One region of the Pararhizobium sp. P1_E7 genome, then DNA from elsewhere that is predicted to be linked to it. Evidence: riboswitches for the same ligand, from Rfam matches in the RefSeq annotation. Region 1 holds a riboswitch; each other region holds the start of a gene.
What was found. A riboswitch is a leader RNA that binds a small molecule or an ion and turns the genes downstream of it on or off. The one in region 1 is predicted to bind cobalamin.

Region 1 (5,262 bases):
ATTGCCAAGCGCATTCGAAAGGTCCATTCGAACGCTGGGGTCAATTGTTCCTATTCGCTACAGCCGGTTAAGGTTTCTTAAAATGCGACAGTTCCGGTTAGCGGCGATGAAAGTTGCCCATGCTAGGTGTCCGGTCCTGCACACAGCCGGAGCCCTCATGGCCAACAAGAAATCCATGCCGAACGACCTTGCCCTGCGGATCGCCACCGCCATGCACCAGATGGGCATCGATGCCATCCCCCGGAATTACGAGCTCGTCTACGAAGCCTATGCCGGTGCCAATCCGGACCTGGTGCGCGATTTCATCGCGCTCGGTAAATACAAGTCGCAATCGGCGCTCGACGAACTTGGCCGCAAATATTTGCCGCATCATCACGAAGCAAGCGTTCTGGCACGATCGACGACGATCGTGCGCGACGAGATGAGCAATTTCATGAACCTTTTGTCGCGTGAAAAAGACCAGCTCGATGATTACGGGCGGCTGATCAGCGAGGCGACGAAAGCGCTGGTGGTCTCCGACGACGCGAACCAGACGGCACTGCAAAACTCCATTCAGGCGTTGAAGCGCGCCACCGAGCGGCAGGTCTCGCACAATGCCGAAATGGAGCAGAGCGTCACCGCGCAGTCCACCGTTATCGCCGGTGTCCAGAAAGAGCTTGCCGACTTTGAAGCAAAGAAATTTTCGGACGCTGTAACGGGGCTTGCCAATCGCCGCGCCTTCAACAAGACACTGGCCAAGGTCTATGCCGATCCCGATCTGCCGCTTGTCTGCGGTGTCGCCATTGCCGAGCCCGACACCAGCCGCCGCCTGTCGGGAGAACAGGCCGCCGCCTTGGTGGAGCCGCTGGCCCGGCATATCGGCGGTATTATCCAACAGGCTTTCCCGTCAACCGAGCTGGTCGCCCGTTTCGACGGCACCCGTTTCGGCTTTCTGGTCAGCGCAGGCGAGGAGCGGGAGGTGGTGCGGCTCGTGGCACTTCTGCGCTCGGCTTTGCGCGGCACGCATTTCAAACATCCAAAGACCGGACGCGACCTCGGCTGCGTGACGCTTTCGGTGGGCGTGTGCATGTCGGATCATGCCGGCAACGCGTTTGATCTCGTCAATACGGCGGAAAAGGCACTCGCCAGGGCGCAGGGCAAGGGCGGAGACCAGACGGTCGTTCATGGGTCCGAAAGCGAGCACCCGCCCGGGCGTGACTGGCTGATCTACAAGCAATGATCACAGGGCGCTAATGATCTTGCGAAGCTCTTCGTTGCGGGCGCCGAGCAAAAGCACGTTCTTCAGCGCTTCCTTGGGGTCGCGGGTGCGAAACAAAAGGCCGTTGTCGTGCACTGCACGATTGACGGTCAGCTTGCCCGCTTCTGCGTCCAGCTCTGTCGCCACCGCGAAATACATCCGCGAGTAGCCGAGCTTGATTTTCTCGAAAAAGTGCTGGTCGTCGCCGATGTCGGAGAAGAAGTTGGCGATGTAGAACGACCACCGGACGTCCTCGAACTTGGCGAATTTCGTCCGGGCAGCCGTTACGTGGCAGTAGCCGAGATGCGGACTGCCGGCCAGCGTGCGGTGAAACAGCAGTTTGGGGAAACGGATCGAACGATGGAACCCGTTGATCCGGTCATGCGTGACGGTACCGGCCGCTTCGAGTTTCTTGCCGGTGCGGGCCGCCACTTCCTGATGGGTCAGATAGCGCTTTTCAGCGGCGCTCCATTCCTGCTGGCGCCGGTTGATCCGCCCGGTGCGCAGGAATTCCGTATGGATCGCAGTCTTCTGCGAAGGAGCCGGCTCTTTGACCGCGGCGGCATCGTAATATCTCAAGTTTGACATCGGCCCGTACCAGGATGCGGCGGAATGCGGACAAGGCATGCCGGCGCGTAATCGCATATGAGACGAAGCTACAGTGTTATGGTTAATGCAATCTTGCCAGGCATCAACCATTTGCAATGGTGCGAGGTTTGTGGGAGCCGCCACAAAATGTCGCAAAGAGGCCGCGGTTCAGCCGATTGCCAGGGCGCTGGGCAGAAAACAGGCCTTTTGCTCCAGTTTCAGCAGAACATATTGTTTATGCTTATAAAATAGCCAGATTGGTTGCTGTCCTTCGCAATATTTGCCGTGTCGTCATTCTGGAATCGGATGTCGCTAATCGGCAGCTATTTGGCCGGGACACAAGGTTAGATGAAAACACTCAAGGTGCCGCCTTTATAGGGAGGGCGGAGAATTGGGAAGCCGGTCGAAATCCGGCGCTGCCCCCGCAACGGTGGTGGAGCGAAACCTCGGCAAAAGGCCACTGGAGAAATCCGGGAAGGCGCCGCGATGGTCCGCAAGGACAGCTCCAGAGCCCGGAAACCAGCCTTGTGGCGAAATTGATATCTGGGTGCGGCGGGCAGCCGGAAGAGAACCACTATATCCACGCGCTCTCCCGGCGCGGCGGTGGTTCCTTTCCTGCCTGCTGCAACTTTCAAAAAGAGTTGGCGAGCACAAGGAAATGACCATGGATCTCCGCAGTGAAGTCCTTCGCAAATTGAAGACCCGGCGTGCCGGGCACAGTCTCGAGCAGGCATTCTACACCGATCCCGATCTCTACAGGATCGATATGGAAGAGATCTGGTACAAGGACTGGCTGTTTATCGGCCATGACTGCGAAATCCCGAAATCCGGCAATTATTTCACCGTGCAGGTCGGCGAGTATCCGGTCGTCATCGTCCGCGACCGCACCGGCACCGTCCGGGCCCTGCACAATTCCTGCCGCCATCGCGGCTCGCGCGTCTGCGCCGGCGCCAAGGGCTCGTCCGCCAAGCTTGTCTGTCCCTATCACCAGTGGACCTACGAGCTTGACGGCAAGCTTTTGTTCGCCCGCCAGATGGGCGAGGATTTCGACAAGAACCAGCACGGTCTGAAACCGATCCATTGCGAAACCATCGGCGGCTATATCTTTATCTGCCTTGCCGAAGAGGCGATGGATTTCCAGCCCGTGCGCGACATGGTCTCGTCCTATGTCACCCCGCACAATCTGAAGGACACCAAGGTCGCGTTTGAAAGCACGATCATCGAGAAGGGCAACTGGAAGCTCGTCTGGGAAAACAACCGCGAATGCTACCATTGCGCGGCAAACCACCCCGAGCTTTGCCGCACCTATCCGGAAGCCCCGACCGCAACCGGCGTGCAGGGCGCCAAGGACGATCCCGTCATTGCCGAACACTGGGCAAAATGCGAAGCCGAGGGCTTGCCGAGCGAGTTCAAGATGTCGCCGACCGGCCAGTTCCGCGTTGCCCGCATGCCGCTGATCGAGAATGCCGAGAGCTACACCATGTCGGGAAAGCGGGCCGTCCAGCGCCAGCTCTCCGACGATGTCAGCCAGGATCATATCGGCACCCTCTTGCTGTTCCACTATCCGAGCACCTGGAACCACGTGCTGGCCGACCACGCCATCACCTTCCGCGTCCTGCCGCTTGGTCCTGAACTCACCCAGGTCACCACCAAATGGCTGGTGCACAAGGATGCCGTCGAAGGCGTCGATTACAATCTGGAAGAACTGACGCATGTCTGGACCGAGACCAATGACCAGGATCGCCAGATCGTCGAGGAAAATGCCTTCGGCATCCGCTCGCCCGCCTATCAGCCCGGCCCCTATTCGCCGGAACACGAGGGCGGCGTGATGCAGTTCGTCGAATGGTACACCAACTTTATGCAGGATCGCCTGCAGGGTAATTCCATCTCAACCCCTCTGGTTCGGGTCGCCTGACATGACGATTGCTTCCTCCTTCCGGCACTTCGATGAGCTGCAGCCGTTCAATGACCGGCAGCAACTGCTGGAATGCATCTCCGTCACCGTCGAAGGGCCGGATGTGATGACATTCGGCTTCAAGGCCGACAAGGACAGCTGGTTCCGCTACCTGCCGGGCCAGTTCGTCACGCTCGAACTGCCTGTGAGCGTGGATGATCCGGTGATGCGCACCTACACGCTGTCCTCGACGCCGTCGCGGCCGTTTTCCATCGCCGTCACCGTCAAGGCCCAGGCATCGAGCATCGGCACGCGCTGGATGTTCGATCACCTGAAGCCGGGGATGAAGCTGAAGGCCTTCGGGCCGCTCGGCGACTTCTCCTTCGTGCGCCATCCGGGTGAAAAATACCTGTTCATCTCCGCCGGTTCCGGCATCACGCCGATGATGTCGATGACCCGCTGGATGGCCGATTGCGCCCCGCAGACGGATGTCTCCTTCCTGTCCTGCGCCCGCCAGCCGGACGATCTGTTGTTCCGCGACGAGCTGGAGAACATCTCCCGCAACATGCCGAACCTCAATCTCGGCTTCATCGTCGAAACCCATGCGCCGCGACACAGCTGGCACGGACTGCGCGGCCGCATCGAGACCTCCAAGCTGGCCCTGCTGGCGCCGGATTTCCGCGAACGCACTGTCTTTTGCTGTGGCCCGGAGCCGTTCATGCGCGGCGTCAAATCCATGCTGGAAAGCGTCGGCTTCGACATGAACCGCTATCACGAGGAAAGCTTTCAGCCGGCCAGTGCGCCGGATCCTGCAGAGCTTGCCATTCGTGCAGGCGCCGGGGAGGCGGATGCAAGCGCGGTTTCCACCATCACGTTTACGATGGCCGGCAAGGACGCCAAGTGTCAGCCCGGCCAGACCATCCTGCAGACGGCGCGCTTGGCCGGCGTCCGCATCGGGGCCGCCTGCGAAGGCGGACTGTGCGGCACCTGCCGGGTGATGAAGATTTCAGGAGAGGTCGAGATGAACCACAATGGCGGCATCCTCGATGACGAAATCGACGAGGGTTACATCCTCGCCTGCTGTTCGCGCCCGATCGGCGACGTGCAGATCGAGGCGTGACGCGCCGGAATTGCCAAGCGTAGACGAGCGGACGTATTTCTGCGCAGGATTGCCCCTCACCCTAGCCCTCTCCCCGCATGCGGGGAGAGGGGATGACGCCAGCCTTTCAAAGCGGCTCACCATCATAAGATGTTCATTGGCGGCAAGGTTCGCGTAAGTTGCGCTCTCTAGTTTCGAAGGGTAATCGATACGGGGCGTGAAAAATGCGAACCAAAGATTTGACTTACGAGCTTCTCCAGGCGTCGAAGATGAGCGCCGAGCGCAGTGACAAAAAGATGCTCGTGTTCCTTATCGAGATGGCGCTCCTGGAAGCAGAGCTATCCATGCCGGCCCCGCTGAATGTCAAAAGCGCACATCCTGTGCGTATTCCCCAGATCCCCCTATCCGGAAGAGCGCCCGCCGATCTCAGGCGCGCATGAGCAG
Region 2 (5,262 bases), on a different contig from region 1:
CAGCGGTCAACAACCTCACCCTGAATCTGAGTGGGAAGAGACGAGAAGAAGGCCTTGTATTGACTCAAGGAAAGCGTCTCGCGGACTTCGCAGTCCACCCGCGCCGAATTGGTCGGCCCGTCCATCATATACCGGATCAGCGCATCGCCATCACGCGGGATATCATCAATCCCGTAGCCGCAGGCCGCCATCGCTTTCATGACTTCGATCGTGCCGGCGGGCGTATCGAGGCCGACGCCGTTGCCGAGCCGCCCGTCGCGGTTGGGATAATTCGCCATGACGATCGCCACGCGGCGCTCAGCCGGTGCGGCCTGACGCAGTCTGGCCCAGTTGGCTGCCAGCTTGGCGGCAAAGGCGACGCGATCGGCCAGAGGTTCATGGCCGACAATATTGGCCTCGACATCGGCGTCGTAGACAGCCGCAGCCTTGAACGAAACGGCCCGCGACAGGATGCGCCCGTCAACTTCCGGCAACGCCACGTTCATCGCCAGATCGCGCGCCATCAGGCCTTGCGGCGAGGCTTCCCAGGCGGCACGCGAGGAGCCGGAAAAGATCACTTGAAGGACCGGCGCGCCGGAAAACTCGAGCACGGTCGGCTTTCTGTCGGCGCCAGGCGCGGAAACCGCGAACCCGGTCGCATTCATCACCACCATCGGCGGCACTTCGCCGAAAACTGCCTCCAGCGTACCGATCGAGACCGCATCCTTGAGGCTGGACACAAACACCGGCAGCACCGTCAAACCTTCAGCACCGAGCGCGTCGATCAGGGCTTCGACAGGCTTGGTCTCGCCGCTTTGGACGAGGGCGCGGTAAAAGCAGAGGGCGACGATAGGGCCGTTTCGTGACTGAGGAGCGATTCCCCCCTCCGCCCTATCAGGAATCTCCCCTTCAAGGGGGGAGATTGCCGGCGCAAGCTCTCGCTTTTCCAAATCACGGTCGGCAGGTTCAAATTCCGCTCTGCCCGGGACAAACCCTACCGCTTTCTTCCATGCCTCGGTTCCAATCACGCCCTGCCCCGGCCACCAGATTCCCGCCTTCATCAGCGGCGCTGCGGATTCCGGTTTTTCCGAGCCGTCAATCAGCGCCTCGGCATAGCTGAGCAGCCGGACCATGTTGTCGGCGCCGCCCTCGGTGAAATAGGCCCACATCCGGTTGCGGTCTTCGGCAGGGACGGTCGAAAACGGTTCCAACCCCGGATCGGGCTTGTCGCAGCCCGGCAGTACGGCAATCTGGAATTTATGGGTGACGGCTGCCGCATGCAGCGCCTCCAGCACATAATGGAAATAGCTGGCACCGCCGAGCGGGCGCACGATGATGAGCCTGGCATGGCGCGCCGTGCGCTCGACATAGGTATCCACCGACATCGGGTGCTTGAGCGTCAAGAGGCTGGCCACCCGCAGGCTCGGCTTGGCCCCACGCGCGCGATGCGCGCCGGCGATCGACGAAAGTTCGGTATCAGCGGCGGACAGGAACAGGATATCAGCCGGCGACTGACCGAGATCGATCGCTTCCTCGCCGTCGGTGATCGTTCCCTTCTGGGCTAGGAGGAGATGCATGCAACCTCCCTGAGACTGGGCGACGTCCTCTCCCCAATCCCTCCCCACAAGGGGGCGGGACTAGCCTTCCGCACCTCTTTGCCAAGCCTGTTCGTCTCGAATGGGAAACAGGCCCTGAACCGGTCGACCGGGTACGAAAATAGCGGCAAGCGCCGTTCTGGCCTCTCCCCCTTGTGGGGAGGGGTCGGGAAGGGAAAATTCTCGCGCCCGGTCAAAACGCCCTCAAACCGCCGCTGCGATGGCAGCGCGTACGGCGGCTTCATCCATGTCATGCAGGCCGATGACGACCAGGCGGGTGCGGCGCACTTCGCCTGCAGCCCATGGGCGGTCGAAATACTGCTCGATACGGGCGCCGACACCCTGGATCAGCAGGCGCATCGGCTTGCCGGGGATATCGGCGAACCCCTTCAGGCGCAGCACATCGTGTGCGGCGATGATCGGCTTCAGCTTTTCGATGAAACCGGCGGGATCGGCAATCGGCCCCAGTTCGACAACGAAACTGTCGAACTCGTCATGGCTATGCTCCTCGCCCGCCTCATGTTCCATCTCGTGATGGGACTTGCGGTTGGCGATGTCGCTTTCCGTGCCGACACCGAGGCCAAGCAGCACGGCTGCGGAAACCTCGCCGTTCTTCGCTTCGATCATCGCCGGCTTGCGGCTGGTGCGCGCGGAGACCTCGTTGCGGACAAAGGCAAGACCGGTCGAATCGAGCAGGTCGGTCTTGTTGAGAATGATCAGATCGGCGGCGGTCAGCTGGTCTTCGAACAACTCCTCGATCGGGCTTTCGTGATCGAGATTGTCATCGTTGACGCGCAGCGCATCGACCTTGTCGTGATCGTCGGCAAACCGTCCGGCGGCGACGGCGGCGCTATCGACGACGGTGATGACGCCATCGACGGTCACTTGCGTGCGGATATCCGGCCAGTTGAAGGCAGCGATCAGCGGCTGCGGCAGCGCCAGGCCGGATGTTTCGATGACAATATGGTCCGGGCGGTTTCCGCGCTCAAGCAGCTTGGTCATGGTCGGAATGAAATCGTCGGCCACGGTGCAGCAGATGCAGCCATTGGTCAGCTCGATGATGTCGTCCTCGCTGCAGGCTTCGGCGCCGCAGCCCTTCAGCACGTCGCCATCGACGCCGAGATCGCCGAACTCGTTGATGATCAGCGCGATGCGCCGGCCGCCGGCATTTTGCAGGATGTTGCGGATCATCGTCGTCTTGCCGGCGCCAAGGAAGCCGGTGATGACGGTTGCCGGGATCTTGCCGTGGGCGGCTTTTTCAATGGTCATGGATCAACCCTTCATTTTCAGCGGCAATCCGGCCGCGATAAAATAGACGTCTGCGGATATCTCCGCAATGATCTGGTGCAGCCGGCCGGCATGGTCGCGAAAGTCGCGCGCCATCCGGTTTTCCGGCACGATGCCAAGCCCGACCTCGTTCGAGACGAAGACCAGCCGGGCCTTGGCTTGCGGCACATAGGCCGCGAGCTTTTCAAATTCGGCCGCGATATCCCGATGCTCCATCATCAGGTTGGTGACCCACAGGGTCAGGCAATCGATCAGAACGATGCGATCAGGCGCGTCGATCGCTTCAAGGCAGGTGGCAAGCTCGAGCGGCTCCTCGTGGGTCTGCCAATCGGCCCCGCGGCGATCGCGATGCTCGGCAATCCTTGCCTGCATCTCACCGTCCCAGGCCCTCCCGGTCGCGACGTAATGCATGCCAAGACCCGACGCCTTGACGAGTTTTTCGGCAAAAGCGGATTTGCCGGAACGGGCGCCGCCCAGAACCAGCACGCTGCCTGCCAGCACACTGCCTGACTGTATCGCTGTCATGAAATGATCCCGGCCTCAGCGCACGCCGGGCGATAAACGGACCCATACACCACGCAAGCCTGCATCCGCGGCAACGCGAAACGGACCGTTCCGGGAACGGGATAATGAAGCCATGACAACCTCCGTGCTGGCATCGGGAGTGTCTCTCCCTGGATCGGGCGAACCCCTGGCTAAGATGGGGCCCTTGAGGATGGCAGGTCTCCTGGCTCACGGCGCCACGTGCCGCTTAAGGGCACGAACGGGTTCGCCTCGCCTTCCCGGAGGTTTTGGGTATCACGAAGAGGTGGACGATTCGTAGATTTAGAGGCGTCCAGCCCCGGCTGATCGTGATGCCGCTCCAGTGGCTTTTCCGGTTGGGCCGACCCTTCCGCCGCCGCGAATGCGGACAGTCCGGACCATCGGCTTTCCCGGATGGCGAACCCTGACCGTTCTACAGTCGCGGGGTCGGCTGCGATAAGGACGCCCGGTTTGGGTCCGGCCCGTCGCATTCCCATTTACTCCCGACATGCAACGGCACATCGGGAACCATCCAATGGTTGATGATTAGGCGCTCATCCGGATCAAGTCAATTGCGGCGCGATCTCCGTCGCCGGGTTCGGCCCGGCCTCGGCAAGACTTCGCTTGATCCTCGAGGCATCGGGAGAAATCTGAAAACCGCCGCGATCAGGACGTCAAGACATCAGGCCATCCAGCCAGCGCGGGTCCAACACCGCTTCCAGCTCTGCCGCGATATCGTCGAGCGCCCGGTCGACCGATTGCCGGTAATTTTCACCACCGCCCTCGATGCCGAAGCTTTTCAGCAGCGCAGCGCGATAGGCATCGCTGGCAAACAGACCGTGCAGATAGGTTCCGCTGACCATGCCGTCCGCCGACACCGCACCGTCCGGCCGGCCATCGATGATCACGGCCGGGCGGACGCAGTCGGCGCCGGTGGTGCGGCCGAGGTGAATTTCGTAGCCTTCCAGCGCAACGTCGTAGACCGCCGAGCGGGCGCTGCTGTTGCGCACCGTCTTTTCCGGCGCCATCTCGGTTTCGACCGCAAGCAGGCCGAGACCTTCGATTTCAACGACATTGCCTTCGATTCCATGCGGATCGGTGACCCGGTCCCCCAGCATCTGGTAGCCGCCGCAAATCCCGATGACGCGGCCACCACGCCGGACATGCGCCTGCAGGTCACGATCCCAGCCCTGCACGCGAAAATCGCTGAGATCGGCAATCGTCGCCTTCGATCCCGGAATGACCACCAGACCGGCGTCCGCTGGAATTCTCTCGCCGGGACGAACGAAGACGAGATCGACTTCCGGCTCCGCGGCCAGCGGATCGAGATCGTCGAAATTGGCGATGCGCGACAGGACGGGCACGGCAACCTTCAGCGCTCTGCCCGCCCCCCGTGCCAGCCTTTCCAGCACGACGGAATCTTCTGCCGGGAGACGGCCGGCGCTCTTCAGCCAGGGAACGACGCCGAAGCAAGGCCAACCGGTGAAACTTCTCACTGCAGCTATGCCGTCGTCGAACAGCGACACGTCGCCCCGGAACTTGTTGATGATATAGCCGCTGATCATGGCGCGGTCTTCGGCGGACAGAATAGTGTGGGTGCCGACAAGCGAGGCGATGACGCCGCCGCGATCGATGTCGCCGACCAACACGACCGGAACTTTGGCGCGGGTGGCAAATCCCATATTGGCGATGTCACCGGCGCGCAGGTTGATTTCGGCCGGCGATCCGGCTCCTTCGACGACAACCAGATCGACGCCGGACCGGACGGTTTCGAAGCTTTCCATGACGGCGCCCATCAATTTAGGTTTCAAGGCCTGATAATCGCGCCCCCTGGCCTGCCCCGCGACCTTGCCCTGGACGATGATCTGGCTGCCGGTTT
Region 3 (5,262 bases), on a different contig from region 1:
GGCGACCACTTTGCCAAGCCCGGTGCCAACGATCGCATCTGGAATTCGCTGGAAAAGCACTGCCTGAGGGATCCGGAGAATTTTGCCGCCTATTACGGCAACGCTCTGATCGCGCTGGTCAGCGAAGCCTGGCTCGGGCCGAGCTACCAGATGACGGCGCAGGTCAACCGGGTCAACCCGGGCGGCGCCGCCCAATCTGCCCACCGGGACTACCATCTCGGCTTCCAGACATCGGCAGTGATCGAGCAGTTTCCGGCCCATGTCCACCGGCTGTCGCCGGTACTGACCTTGCAGGGCGCCGTTGCCCATTGCGACATGCCGCTGGAAAGCGGGCCGACGCTGTTCCTGCCCTACAGCCAGACCTATGTTCCCGGCTATCTGGCTTTGAAACGCCCGGAATTCCGGGAGTATTTCGACCGCAACCATGTACAGCTGCCCTTGTCGAAGGGCGATCTGGTGTTTTTCAACCCGGCGCTCTTCCACGCCGCCGGAACCAATCGCTCGCAAGACATCAAGCGCGTCGCCAACCTGCTGCAGGTGTCGTCCGCGTTCGGCCGCGCGATGGAGACGGTCAATCGGGAAAGGATGAGCGCAACGCTCTATCCGGCTTTGAAAGCCATGCTCGCCGATGGCCGCCTGTCGGGCGCGCAGGCGGCGTGCGCCATCGCATCCTGCGCCGAGGGGTACTCCTTTRCGACCAATCTCGACCGCGATCCTCCCGTCGGCGGCCTTGCACCGAAGACGCAGGCCCAGCTGATGCAGGAAGCGCTTGCCGGCGGCTGGGAGGCGGCTGCGTTTACCGCAGCACTCGCAGCGCAGTCGGACAGGAGACTCAGCTAGCAGCGCCGAATGAAACATTGCGAACCCCCACCCGAATTTCGGGCGGGGGTCTTTTGACAAAATCGACATCGAACATGGAGGAAAGCCCAATGAGCAGTGAAAATGGGAGCAATGACTATGGCCGGCTCGACGGCAAGGTGGCGATTGTTACCGGCGGGACGCAAGGGCTGGGGGCGGCGATCGCGACGCTGTTTGCCAAGCGCGGTGCTGCCGGCATCGTGATCTGCGGCCGCAATGCCGCCAAGGGCGAGGCCAAGGCTGCCGAGATTGGCAAGGCGACCGGAACGAAGGTTGTCTATGTCCAGGCTGACCTCGAAAAGACAGAGGATGCACGCAAGGTGGTCGCGGCATGTGACAGAGAATTCGGTCGGGTCGATGCGCTGGTCAACGCTGCGGCAATTACCGACCGTGGAACGATCCTCGACACCAATCCGGAGCTGTTTGATCGCATGTTCGCCATCAATGTGCGTGCGCCGTTCTTCCTGATGCAGGAAACGATCAATGTCATGCGCCGCGAGAAGATCGAGGGAACCATCGTCAATATCGGTTCGATGTCGGCGATGGCCGGGCAGCCTTTCATCTCCGCCTATTGCGCCTCCAAGGGTGCGCTGGAAACGCTGACCAAGAACACCGCCTATGCGGTGTTGCGCAACAGGATCCGCGTCAATGGCCTGAACATCGGCTGGATGGCATCCGAAGGGGAGGATCGCATCCAGCGCGAATTTCATGGATCGCCCGCCGACTGGCTGGAAAAGGCGGCGGCTGGCCAGCCCTTTGGGCGCTTGGTCGATCCGGCCGAGGTGGCGCGTGCCTGCGCCTATCTGTCGTCGGCGGAATCCGGTCTGATGACCGGATCGATGATCTGCTTCGACCAATCGGTCTGGGGTGCCTATGACGGCTCGCCGCATCCGGCCGCCGCCATCTGACAAGAACGCGCGGGCCGCCTTGCAATCGGCGGCCCGCTATGACCATATCGGTTTGTTCAGGTGCCCGTGAAAACGGGAGAATCGGGAACCCGGTGAAAGTCCGGGACGTGCCCAGCGCTGTGACGGGGACGGCTTTGCATAGATGAAAGTCTGAATGATTTCAGATTTCTGCCACTGGATCTTCAAGCGATCCGGGAAGGCGGCAAAGCCGGTTGATCCGCAGTCAGAAGACCGGCCTGACAAGATAGACCAAACCCGCGCGGACGGCGGGAGGTTTCGCATTGTTGGGGATCAAACGATGCAAGCTGAACCGCAAGACCGCCTTGTGAGGGCGGACGCATTTTCATCGGACGAGCGCGCCGCCGTCTACCGCGCCATCGAAACCCGCCGCGACGTGCGCGACCAGTTCCTGCCGGCACCCTTGCCGGACGACGTCATCGCGCGGCTGCTTGCCGCTGCCCACAGCGCGCCTTCGGTCGGCTTCATGCAACCCTGGAATTTTATCGTCGTCCGCGACGAGGACAGGCGTGCGCGTGTCTTTGAAGCCTTCCAGCGCGCCAATGAGGAAGCGGCGCTGATGTTTGAGGGCGAGGCGCAGGACAAATACCGGTCGTTGAAGCTCGAAGGTATCCGCAAGGCACCGGTCAGCATCTGCGTCACCTGCGATCCGGCGCGTGCCGGAAAGGTCGTTCTCGGCCGGACGCACAATCCGCGCATGGACGCCTTTTCTACCGTTTGCGCCGTGCAGAACCTGTGGCTTGCCGCACGGGCCGAAGGGGTTGGCGTCGGCTGGGTCAGCATTTTCCACGAGCGCGATATCAAGGCCGTGCTCGGTATTCCCGATCCTATCGAGATCATCGCCTGGCTGTGCCTTGGCTATGTCGATACGCTTTATGCAGAGCCGGAACTGGCGGTCAAAGGCTGGCGCCAGCGGTTGCCGCTCAAGGATCTCGTCTTCGCCGATGCCTGGGGCGTCAGCCCCGCGGAGTGATTGGAGCGCTTCCGGTTGAGGATGAAGCGCTCTAGTTTGTCTGTTGCTGTTGCTGTTGGTATCCGGGGCCGGCCGGATGCCTCAGGTCGATCGAGGTTTCCTGCGAAGGCAGGAAGCTCGGACCGACGACGCGGACCTTGCTGTCCCGCGGATTGTAGGGGCGGTCCGCAATCGCGCTCTTCACCTCAGCCGGGGTAGCCTTATTGCGCGTGCGAAACTCGATAACGCCCTTGCCGTTGTCCGGCGTACTCTGTTGCGTCGCCGTGCGCCCGACCGGAGAGCAGCCGCACTGGCCGGGCTGGCTGAGGTCGCGGGTCTTGTAGGCGAAAGCCGACGGCAGATCGGCATACGGTTCGCCGGTGGCTGCGGAGACCATCTGGTCGGTCTCTTCGGTCGCCAGCGCATGATAGTAGAGCGCCGTCTCCGCTCCCGGGCACCGCCGCTGGCAGGCTTCGGCATCGCGCTGGAAATCGGCCGGGGACGCATTTGAGGAGATCGGGAAGAACGCCCCGTCGCAGGTGCGCACGCACAATGTCCGCAGGCTGCCGGGGTAATCGTCGCTCGGCGCAAAGCCATCATCCGGCGTTGTGAAATCGGATACGTCATTGCTGTCGCGCATATCGAGATAGTCTTCGCTGATCGGCGGCAGGTCCTTCAGGATATTGCGACGGGTTTCCGGTTCCTCGACGGCGGCGCTGACGACTTCATCCTGTTCTTCAGAGCAGCGATTGACGTCGAGGGCGGCGAGGATCCGCCGCCGGGCGATCTGGCTGTCGCCTCCCGTTGCGAGGTTCTGGCGGCGTGCCTTCAGCGTTTGGAGGTCCATTTCCATCTGCGAGATTTCAGCAGCCAGGCTCTCGCAGGCTCCGTCATTCGGCCCACCGACAATGACGACGCTGTCTGAGCTGCATCCCATCCGCCTGAGATCGCTACGGGCTTGGCGCAAATCCAGGTTCTGGCGCGAGATCGCGCCGGTGTAGTCGCGCAGATTGGCATTGGAGGCGACGATTTTCGGCAGGCTGGCAAGGCGCGCATTCAGCCGTTCGCACACCGCCGAGGCGCCGGCCGTGGCCGTCATGGCCAGAAGAAGCGGGGCTATCAGCGCCGCGAAGGATATCGAACGGAGGATCACGTGTTTCTCTCGCCTGAGCATACCGGCACCTTGGCCGTGTACGAAGGAATATCCTGCGCACTCTGACTTTAGGTCTATCATAGCGCCATTCGAAGGTGGCGCAACGCAGTCCGTGCGCCAGCGTTAATGCGATGCGGGAGAATCATGCCGGGCGAGGCGGGAGAGCCACAATCGGCGGCTCTCCCGGCGCAAGGCAATTATATCAAGTCTCGACGATAGAGACCATTAAGCCGCCCGGGCGGTTTCCAGGGACATTGGCCGCTCCAGCACCGATCCGTCGATCTCGGCGACAGCCTTCATCGTCTCCAAAAGATCGGGCGTGACCTCCCAGGCTACGGCAACGGCGTAGACGGAGCCGATGCGCTGCGGTTCGCCGATGCGTTCGCCAGGGCAGCCCATCCGCCGGAACATGCGCTCCAGAAAGACGTCGGTGACGGTGACGATATGGCTGAGACCGGATGACAGGCCGAGCTCTCCGACACCGCACATCAGTTCTGCTGCGGCGATGGTCACCTGATTGGAACCGCGATCCTGCGAGATGGCCGGATCGATGCAGAAGCGGCTGGATTCCCAGACGGTGGCGCTGCGCACCTGCGGATTGCCGCCGAGCAGGATCGGAAACGTATCATCCAGCATGTTCGGCCCAAGCGTCGGCAACAGCCGCAGCGCGCCGCGCAGACGCCCCGTCTGGTCCGAATAGGACAGCACGTAGAGCGGATTGGCGTCGTCATAATGATCGATCTCCCAGTCGCCGCGAACCGATACGTCCCATTTCAGCACATCGTGAAAGACGCGCTTGCGCAGCTGGAACATGGCGTCGATATCGCGGGGATGCAGTTTGCCGGTGTTGCGGTTGAAAATCCTGATCATTGTCTGCTCCTGTGTTCGTAGGCGAGGAGCAAATGCTGTCAGGGATCTTCTGTTGTCGTAACTGTCGGTAGTGACAGGTTTCGAATGCACGCGGACTGTGCTTCCTTTGACAGGACGTCCGAGAGGACGTCCTGTCAAAGGAAGCACTTGCGGGGGAAGGTGGTGTGATTGCTGAACCGGAGCCTTGCCCGGGGGGAAATCAGAATGTCTGGATGAGATCACGCCGCACGGCCTGGGCGACGGCCTGCGTGTTGGAGACGACATTCAACTTGCGGCGGGCGTTGGTCATGAAGAAACGAACGGTGCGTTCGGAAATGCCGAGGATCGTGCCGATCTCCCAATAGCTCTTTCCCGCTGCGGTCCAGCCGAGCACTTCTGTCTCACGATGGGTCAACGTCTTGGCGCCCTGCTGCGAAAGCTCGATCCGGTTGTCGTTTTCCAGGAGGGAGGCATGGAAGAGGTTGGCCAGCAGTTGAAAGTCGCGCAGATGGTTGCGCCGGTAG

Region 2: another riboswitch for cobalamin. It lies ahead of cobU (bifunctional adenosylcobinamide kinase/adenosylcobinamide-phosphate guanylyltransferase); the one in region 1 lies ahead of AC1D17_RS08870 (aromatic ring-hydroxylating oxygenase subunit alpha).
Region 3: another riboswitch for cobalamin. It lies ahead of bluB (5,6-dimethylbenzimidazole synthase); the one in region 1 lies ahead of AC1D17_RS08870 (aromatic ring-hydroxylating oxygenase subunit alpha).

The regions. Positions count from the first base shown of each region.
Region 1 covers NZ_JBFUBH010000006.1:50,036-55,297, forward strand. Annotated here, with positions in the region: gene AC1D17_RS08860 (diguanylate cyclase domain-containing protein) at 158-1,219, shown strand; gene AC1D17_RS08865 (DUF6656 family protein) at 1,220-1,825, opposite strand; cobalamin riboswitch at 2,170-2,367, shown strand; gene AC1D17_RS08870 (aromatic ring-hydroxylating oxygenase subunit alpha) at 2,490-3,740, shown strand; gene AC1D17_RS08875 (FAD-binding oxidoreductase) at 3,742-4,839, shown strand; gene AC1D17_RS08880 (hypothetical protein) at 5,043-5,258, shown strand.
Region 2 covers NZ_JBFUBH010000007.1:146,196-151,457, reverse strand. Annotated here, with positions in the region: gene cobN (cobaltochelatase subunit CobN) at 1-1,556, opposite strand, end outside; gene cobW (cobalamin biosynthesis protein CobW) at 1,779-2,843, opposite strand; gene cobU (bifunctional adenosylcobinamide kinase/adenosylcobinamide-phosphate guanylyltransferase) at 2,847-3,386, opposite strand; cobalamin riboswitch at 3,562-3,931, opposite strand; gene AC1D17_RS10695 (cobyric acid synthase) at 4,058-5,262, opposite strand, start outside.
Region 3 covers NZ_JBFUBH010000005.1:109,459-114,720, forward strand. Annotated here, with positions in the region: gene AC1D17_RS07820 (phytanoyl-CoA dioxygenase family protein) at 1-840, shown strand, start outside; gene AC1D17_RS07825 (SDR family oxidoreductase) at 930-1,766, shown strand; cobalamin riboswitch at 1,808-2,020, shown strand; gene bluB (5,6-dimethylbenzimidazole synthase) at 2,065-2,757, shown strand; gene AC1D17_RS07835 (DUF2865 domain-containing protein) at 2,789-3,910, opposite strand; gene AC1D17_RS07840 (acyl-homoserine-lactone synthase) at 4,115-4,759, opposite strand; gene AC1D17_RS07845 (LuxR C-terminal-related transcriptional regulator) at 4,959-5,262, opposite strand, start outside.